Regions from separate parts of the Psychrobacillus sp. FSL K6-2836 genome, predicted to be linked through region 2. Evidence: a T-box and tRNA genes for the amino acid it is inferred to sense, from the RefSeq annotation. Region 2 holds a T-box; the other holds one or more tRNA genes.
What was found. A T-box is a leader RNA that pairs with one kind of tRNA and senses whether it is charged. The one in region 2 lies ahead of metG (methionine--tRNA ligase), so its partner is inferred to be a tRNA-Met.
Positions count from the first base shown of each region.

Region 1: it has a tRNA-Met gene. The T-box ahead of metG (methionine--tRNA ligase) is inferred to sense a tRNA for this amino acid. The anticodon was not compared.

Region 1 covers NZ_JBBOOM010000001.1:2,123,612-2,128,249, reverse strand. Annotated here, with positions in the region: gene MKY37_RS09910 (EAL-associated domain-containing protein) at 1-625, shown strand, start outside; gene MKY37_RS09905 (DinB family protein) at 653-1,102, shown strand; tRNA gene MKY37_RS09900 (tRNA-Glu) at 1,228-1,299, opposite strand; tRNA gene MKY37_RS09895 (tRNA-Met) at 1,308-1,381, opposite strand; gene MKY37_RS09890 (SpoIIE family protein phosphatase) at 1,609-3,984, shown strand; gene tilS (tRNA lysidine(34) synthetase TilS) at 4,405-4,638, shown strand, end outside.
Region 2 covers NZ_JBBOOM010000001.1:4,109,106-4,113,743, reverse strand. Annotated here, with positions in the region: gene MKY37_RS19995 (YndJ family protein) at 1-591, shown strand, start outside; gene metG (methionine--tRNA ligase) at 1,099-2,736, opposite strand; T-box leader at 2,790-3,050, opposite strand; gene MKY37_RS19985 (hypothetical protein) at 3,139-3,282, shown strand; gene MKY37_RS19980 (biotin transporter BioY) at 3,608-4,159, opposite strand; gene MKY37_RS19975 (class I SAM-dependent methyltransferase) at 4,520-4,638, opposite strand, start outside.

The sequences.
Region 1 (4,638 bases), 2.0 Mb from region 2:
GGCTCGTAAAATAGGAGCAAATATGTTATTTGAAGGAATTGATAGTGTACACCAACTTCAATTTGCTTGGAAAAATGGTGGTCGATATTATCAGGGGAAGTATCTAGCGGACGCTCAGACAGAAACAATTTCAAGAGATTTATTAAAAGATCATTTCAAAGAAAAGTGCCAGCAATTTATTACTACGGAAAAGCGGTTGCTTGAAGAAAAATATAATGAATTGAAAAACCTGCAGAATATGTTAGAAAAAGCAGTGGAGCACATAAATCCAACTAGCGACAATGTAGCGCAATTATTATTACTTGCGGAAGAGTTAGATGATTGTTCATTCCGTATATATATTTGTGATGAAGATGGATTCCAACTATCACCCAATATTATGCGTGTCAACAAAAAATGGGATATCCAAGAAGATGCGATCCATAAAAACTGGAGTTGGCGTCCATATTTTCTAAAAACGATTATAAAAATGCGTAATGATCAAAGTGGTGAGTTTTCAGACATGTACAGCGATATTGTTACGGGAGAAATGATGCGTACATTTTCCATTCCTCTTAATAATAACGAATATTTGTTTATTGATATATCGTATGACTATTTGTTTACACATAATATTTTTAGGTAAGGTATTTATATAAAGGGGGGTTATCCAGTGACGAAAGAAGAACTACTTAAAGCATATGGTGAATATATCAATTGGTTGGACTCTTTGACTACATTAGACGAAACGAGAGCGACTGCTCCTTATGCCGAAGGAAAGTGGTCACCAAATGAAATAATGATGCATCTTGGGGAATGGGATCGATTTACGTTTGAACAACGTTTGCCAAATATGAAGGAAGGTGAAAAGCTTGAAAGGTTTCCAGACTTCGAGACATTTAACGCAAAAGCTGCAGCCCTTGCTCATGAACAAACATTTAAAGAAACCCTTGCTTATGCAAAAAAACAACGTCAACATATTATTGAAAGGCTTCAGCAAACGGATGAAATAGAGTGGGACAAAGCTTTTTACATTGGGGAGAGTAAATCCTCTATTCGTAGTTATTTTACGGATTTTTTAGAGCATGACGAGCATCACAGGAAACAAATTTCCTCTATGTAAATAATTTTTTTGACTATTTGGTTTCCGTTTATGAATCGCGTTCTTGCATGAACTTCGACAAATTGTTAACTTCCAAAACATATAAAAAGCAGTTCCTATTTTTATAGGAACTGCTTTTTATTAGATGACCCCTACGGGATTCGAACCCGTGTTACCGCCGTGAAAGGGCGGTGTCTTAACCGCTTGACCAAGGGGCCGTAAAATATGGCGGCCGAGGGGATCGAACCCCCGACCTCACGGGTATGAACCGTACGCTCTAGCCAGCTGAGCTAGGCCGCCGTTTTTAACGAACAAATTATATATTACAAGCGTTTTGCCAAAGTGTCAATGCTTCTTAAAAGGAATTTTAAAAATATAAAAAGAAAGTTTGTTTAAAATATTTAAACTATTTAGATTATTAGCTGATGACGTCGAAAAGTTATTTAAAGTACATGTCAGAAACAGACATACTTTTTGAGGTGATACTAGGTATACTTCCATCAATAGTTGAATAGGAGGTATTCGCTTTGAAGACGGTTTATGAACAGGAACAAAAACGCAGTATATCGTTGAGAAGGATCACGGAGGCATTGAAAGCCAAAAGGATTACTCTTTTATTTTCTGTAATTTTCCTTTTGATCTCATTTTTTCTAGCACAGGTTGTATTGTTCGAGGCCTCGGTTCCATTTTTTCTTCCTCTTTGGGCTCTAGTTAATCTGAGGTTTCAACGCTTTGTACCTTGGGTGGTTGTAGGTGCTATACTTGGTAGTTTTACTCTAGGGTTTGGACAAGTCATCATTCATGCAATACAGGCATTAATATTTCCGTTTTATCAAAATAGATTTATTAATAAAATTCCCTTACCTGTATTTGTACTGATAGATGTCGTATGTGTCCAGATTGCATGGCAGTTTGTTTCGTATGGAGGAGAAATTCCAGTTTCTATTTGGCTAGCCATTGCATATGAAGGCGTATTAAGTTTATTTATGACAATATTTTTGTTTCAGTTATTCCTTCCATTTCCGGACTTATTGCATAAAAGGTGGACTGTAGAAAGAATGGGTGCTGCATTACTCATAGGAGCACTGGTGTTAACTGGAATGTCCTCGTATATATTTGGATATGTTTCGATTCCTCTTATGGCAGCTCATTTAGTAATTGCGGTGTCAGCAGCTATTGGGGGTGTCCAACTCGCCACAGTAGTTGCAGTACTTTCTGGAACAATATTAAGCATTTCTAAACTTAGCTTTAGTGGAATGATTGCCGTCTACGCGGTAACGGGTTTCTTAGCGGGGCTTCATAAGCCTTTTGGGAGACTGTGGCAAGCCTTTAGTATGCTAGGGGCCACGTTTTTCTTTATTTTATATGATCGTACATTGCCACTAGACTCTGTTTATATAGGATCCCTTGTTGTTGCATCTCTATTGTTTTTCATTGTTCCTTCTACTTGGATTAAAGAATTGAAGGATCAATTATATCCTGATACAACGAGTGTTCTGTTAAGAAGACAAAAGTGGATGACGGAAAAAGTAAATCATCAACTCCAAGAGTTTCAGCATTTTGTCGATTTTATCACACGCTTTATATCGGAGAAATTTGATACGAAGGCATTGAGAAAAGACGAGAAAACAGAACCGCTACCTATTTGTCGTTCGTGTTTTCAATACGAAAAATGTTGGGGAGAGAAATCTAATGGGATGCCAGTATTGATAAAGGAGTGGGAGGAACAGCCTAAAAAATCCAGAATGCAAACAGAGAATAGAATTCAGTATAAATGCGTAAAACCAATTCAAGTGATGCATGATTTGAAGGAAAGAGAAGCCAAACAACATCTCACATATGAGTTGCAGCACGGAAAAAAGATGTTTGCACTCAAACTGAAAGATATGGGCAATCACATGAGTGGGTTGATGAGCAATTTAGAAAACAATATAACTATGTACTCTTCTCATGAAGAAGTGATTAAACAAAGATTCCAGCAAGCGAATATCCCTTTCTTCCAAATAGATGTATTAAGTGTAGAAATTGGACAAATGGAGATTGTTTGTTGTTTACCAATTGAGGCAAGAGCAAAAATGTTAGGTGAACGTTTGATAGTTCCGCTTTTATATGATCTTTGGAATGAACCATTTGAGATTATGGCGATGAAAGAAATTCATCATCCATATGAACATATTCAACTGACCTGTAAATCATCTGTTCGCTTTCAAATTACGCATGATGTGTATACATCATCTAGTAAAAATACAATCTATTCGGGTGATGCCCATGCAGTGTTTCCGTTACACCCAGGTTTGATGGCAGTTATCTTATCGGACGGAATGGGGAATGATGTGGAGGCACACCGAGAAAGTAGACGAGTTATGCAATTCATGAGGGAATGTTTAAACAAAAAAATGGATCCCGAAACAACGATGCATACACTCCATTACATGATGAGTCTCCAAAATGACAATGACAGCTATGCAACAGTAGACTTGGCGTTAATAGACTTACAAAAAGGGGAGTTATGGTCTTGGAAGGCCGGGAGTATGTCGACATATCTCGTACGAGGGAGTGAAATGAGAAAAATAGAAAGCAAACATGTCCCATTCGGATTTCTACCTACCTTCTCGATCGAAGCTCGAAAAATGGACTTGAAAGACGGGGATGTATTGGTCATGCTATCAGACGGTGTATTCTCAGGTAACACAACTGTCGAAAAACAGGAGCAATATTACCAAAAAATATTACAGGACCCAACAATGAATGCAGAGCGTTTTGTGAAAATGTTAGAAGAAACATACTCACTACCAGGGGACGATCGAACCGTTATTTTCATGCAAGTAGAGCATGTAGTACCAGAATGGTCCCTCTTCACACCACGTCAAACAGCCAAATACCAAGAAAAAATGGTACACTAAAAGAAAAGCGAAAGCGCCTATGTCTGCCCCGAAAGGCGCTGGAAGAATTTCGTGGAAAGGCGCTCTTTGCCTTTCTCGAAATTTTGAAGCGACCCGAGGGGCAAGGCGCTGCAGCTGGCCAGAAAAGAAAAGCGGAAGCGCCCGTTGGGGGAATACAGTCTAAGAACGCGACATCATGTCGCAACGACTGCATGACCCACATCCTGTGGACCTCTGAAAGGCGCTGGAAGAATTTCGTGGAAAGGCGCCATTTACCTTTATCTGCCATTCTTGAAGCAAAAGGTGCCCGTTAGTCTTTCACAAAACAATGAAGTTCTTGAGGAGTAAAAGGAAAGTGCTAAGTAAATGTCCGCCGAGACTGGCGGGCGATTTACTAGTAGAATGATCAATAATTGAGGTGAAAAAATGCATCCTTTCGTTATGAAAGTTAAAAAATATATAGATAAGCAACAGCTGATTCAAAGTGGGGATCGTCTTCTTCTGGCTTGTTCTGGAGGAGTGGACTCCGTTGCTGTGGTACTCTTATTTCAAGAGATTCAGAAAATATATAACGTACAGCTTGGGATTGTTCACACGGATCACCAGCTTCGCGGAGAAGAGTCGGCAGAAGATATGCAATTCGTTGAACAACTGGCTAATAGGTTAGAAGTACCT
Region 2 (4,638 bases):
GAGGTATATATTAATAAAAAAAACGTGAAGCCATCAATTGTCGACTTCTATGAAAACACGAAACAGTTCAAGTTGTTTTCTGAGGTACATTGGAATACATGGTTTAAACCATTTGCTGCTGTCTATGGAATGATTAGTCAAAGAATGCAGCAGTTGAATTTGCCCTATTCTTCTAAAAAAATGGAGATGACTGGCGATATTATTGCGGTCGAAGATGGTCGTTTTAAAACAAGGGCATGGCTTCGTAAAATAGAAGCCGAAGTAATTTTTGTTGCCTTGTATTCCATGCATGAAAAAGGTGAGAAAACATATATGAATATTGCATTGCCTCTCCCTTTCTCATCTATGATCGGTATACTTGAACTGCAAGAAAAAAACAATGGAGACCTACTATTAACTAGTCGTGCTAATAGCAATTCAGATGCAGGAATTTATCTGTCATTTCACAAATTTGTATTTAAGCTCCCACTTCAGGAGCAGTTTTTAATAGAAGAATTACCAGATAGAGACCTTTATGCTAAACATCGGATGAAAATCTTCTCCATTCCTTTTTTGAGTATTGATTATACGATTGTTAAAAAAGATAGGTAGAACTAGAGGATTTTAATACCCAATCACCAGTGTCCACTGATTTTCGTTTCAGGCGGACGCTTTCCGCGGGGTGAGCGATGAGCCATCACCGTAGCTCCCCTTCCGTTGTGATGTCTCATCTGTCTCACTCATCCCGCTGGAGTCGCCGCACTTCACTACAATCAGACAAGAGAGTAGTACCCAATTAAAAGTTTTAGCATAGCCTAGCAATAAGACGATTGGTTATACTAAGTAATGTAGGGATATTACCACCATGTAATCGTTTTTCCATCCAAACTAGTTTTGCAGGGTGCTGGCGGTGTTTCTAGGCTAGATTTTAATAATAATAAATCGAGCCTTTTGTTATATCTTAGTACTATTTCTATTAGATGAATCTCTATCAAAAATTAATCTTCTTTTCCCTCAGAATGTCCATCCGTGTTTCTCCATATATTGTTAAAAAAACAGCTGAAATCAACGGTGTTTCTAAGGTTACTCCTCTTAAAGGGACTGGGCAGTTTTTCTTATTTAAGCATTAGCATTTTCTTTTAGATTATCTAGTTCCTCCTGTATTACACTAATATCGATTCTTTCAAACAGAGGTCTGACCGTTTGTAACTGGATAGGCTGAGGATTAATAGGCTTCCAAGTGAAATCATCAATATGGAGATAGGTTTTAACTTCCTCACTTGAAAAGGGTAGAAATGGTGATAATATTTGCGCTGCATTCCCTATAATGTATACACAGGTAGCAATCGTTTTTTTACACGCTAGCTCCTCTTCTTTTAGTTGGATCCACGGTTTTTGTGCGTCGAAATATTTATTTCCATTACGGATGTATATAAATATTGTTTCTAATGCTAATTTGAAATGTCCTTTTTCTATTAGCTTGCCGACTTCTTCATATAATTTTTCCGTTTGTTTTATAGTTGGTTCATCTATAATGCTCACAGTTATATTTCCTTCATAGAATTTTTCTATGAATTTAAATGTTCGGTTTACAAGATTTCCGTATGCTCCAAGCAATTCCGAATTATGACTGTGTATGAATTCTCTCCAGGAGAAATCAGTATCTCGATTTTCTGGAGCATTTATCGTTAAAAAGTAGCGTATGGAATCTGGATGATATCTCTCTAAAATATCCGGTATCCAAACCGCCCAATTTTGACTTGTGGAGAGTTTTCTTTTCTCGAGCGTCAAGTACTCATTTGAAATGATATGTGTGGGTAATGCTTGGCTATTTATCCCTAGTAATATTGCTGGCCAAATCAGTGAGTGGAAGGGAATATTATCTTTTCCATGTACATAGTATGAAACTGTATCTTCTGCCCAATATGGTTTATCTTCTGTTTTAGAGTTCTTCGCCCATTCTTTACTTGCCGAATAATATCCTGCTACTGCTTCTATCCATACATAAACTTTCTTTTCCTCATATCCTTTTACAGGAATACTTACTCCATTCGAAAGATCTCTAGAGGCTGCTCGATCTAACAGCCCTTCCTTTAAATAACGCTCGGATAATTGAATTGCATTGTATCGCCATAATTCCCCGATTTTTGCTTCTTGGACGAAATTCTCTAATTGTTCTTGAAAAGCACTTAACTCAAAATAAAAATGCTCTGTTTTTCGGATTGTTGGGACATTTCCACATAGCTTACATGTTTGATCGATTAAATCTAATGGATCTAATATTTTGGAACAATTATCACATTGATCTCCACGAGCACTGCTCCCACAGTTTGGGCACTTCCCTTCCACATATCTATCTGGTAAAAATTGCTCGTCTTCCTCGCAATAAGTCTGTTCTATTTCTTTTTTATAAATAAACCCATTATCTAATAGCTTTAAAAATAGCTCCTTTACAACTTGGTGATGATTCTCACTGTCTGTTCGCGTATAGAGGTCATAAGAAAACCCCAAACGTCGAAACGAATCTTCAAATTCAGAATGGTATCTATCGGCTACCTCCTTTACCGAAACCCCTTCCTTATTCGCTCGAATAGAAATAGGAGTGCCATTACAATCACTTCCCGAAACATATAGTACATCCTCTTCCTTTAATCTAAAATACCTTGCCAGTATATCCCCCGGTAATAATGCAGCTATATGACCTAAGTGCAACGAGCCGTTCGCATAGGGCCAAGCCCCTCCAATAAAAATACTCATCTGCAATTCCTCCTTTATAGATAAAAAAACCTCGCCCTTACCGGAAAAATCCCGATAAGGACGAGGTTATTAGTCTCGTGGTACCACCTTAATTTTCAAACGACTCGCATCGTCTGACTCTAAAAGTACATGGCAAAAAGCCTTTATACTTTGACATGGATAACAAGTGCCAAATCTTGTCGTATCCTACTAGTTACAAAACGTTCAGTACGAAGCTCAGAGATCATGTTCAAATGACTAGTTTGCCTCATTTCCACCAGCAGAAGCTCTCTTTACAACATCATCATTTTACTTTTCCTCTTCATCGCTATTAATTTATATTTGTTAATATGATTATACATAAAATTCTAAACTGTGCAATCTTTTGTGATAAAATAGTAAAAAGTGAAGGAGCTGAACATAATGAAAAGCTTTATTGATGATTTCGCTGGTGCTATACATGATATTTTGTATTATGTATCGTACTTTATAGCAGGGTTGCTCATTGTCGGTGTACCTCTTTATCTTATAGCACTTTTATTTAATTGGATTTCTACTACCTTCTAATAACTTCCATTTAAATACATAAATCATTCATTACTAAAATTTGTCGACAAGTGAAAGATTATGACCATAGTATAATTTATGTGTTTTTTTCTCAATCAAGGAATCGAACAAACCCGAAATCATTCCCTGAATCACCATCAACTCTACAGAAACCTGAATATCTGTATATGAACTAAGGTGGCAAGTGGGCAACAAGCATCTATTCCACTTGGTGCCTCCCCTTACCTACATAAAAAAGGTCCACTACAAATATTCCAAAGTTACCCGTCATCGAATAAATCATTTAAAACTACCCTGGAAGTTATTAACCAAAAAACATTTTGTTTTATGTATTCGCCACGATTAAACGTGCTGTTTCTAAGCGGCGACGAACGACAACACCAAACCATGCAGCTAGTACTGCTTTTATTACACCTACGATAATAAACGGAGCCACGCCACCCATAAATGCTGCAGTCCACGTCAAGTCCGCTATTATTTTTAACCAAACCGTCCCGAATACCAATGTGACAACCATACCAATTAAATTAGCTATAATCGCATGTGAAATTGTGACACCAAATTTTCTCATATAAAGTCCCATAAGTAATGCAGATGGCAAGAAACCAACAATATAGCCGCCTGTTGGTCCAACTACAATTCCTAATCCTCCTGACATCCCACTAAATACTGGCATCCCTACCGCACCGATTAATATGTATACTATCACCGATAATACACCTAATCTCATACCTAAAATGGTAACAACTAAACCGATTGCAAAAGTTTGCCCTGTAATTGGTACAAGTGGCAGAGGAATCGTCACCTGCGCGAGTATTGCTATAATTGCTGCACCAATTGCCGCTAATAAGTATTGATAAATATTACCTTTTTTCAAAATATACTACCACCTTTAATGTGTTAACCTTTTTTATTTTATTGGTTAACACAAAGATAAAGCATTTTTCTAATACTGTCAATCAACTTTTTTATAAAGTTGAATCAAATACAAAAGGTTTTATAATATAGAAAAGTTAACTATTTCGTCCTATAAAAAAGAGTGAGGGATAATCCTCACTCTTAAATCAGCACTGCGTTAAGAAACATTAGATAAACCCTCATCTTGTCCGATTAATTTACTGAGGGTATGAGTGTCTTCTTAAACACTTTTACACATATATGATCCTTATCATACTTTACCTAACATATATCACACTTATTACTAATTAATTCATGTCAGATATTGCTTAGTCCAATCTTATCTTTTTTTACATACATAAATCATTTCATCACTATATTTACTTAGTAGTGATTTATTCCAATCTTCATAGACATGTAAAATGTCTAGCCCGTTATCAAATAGTAACCGCTCCATTT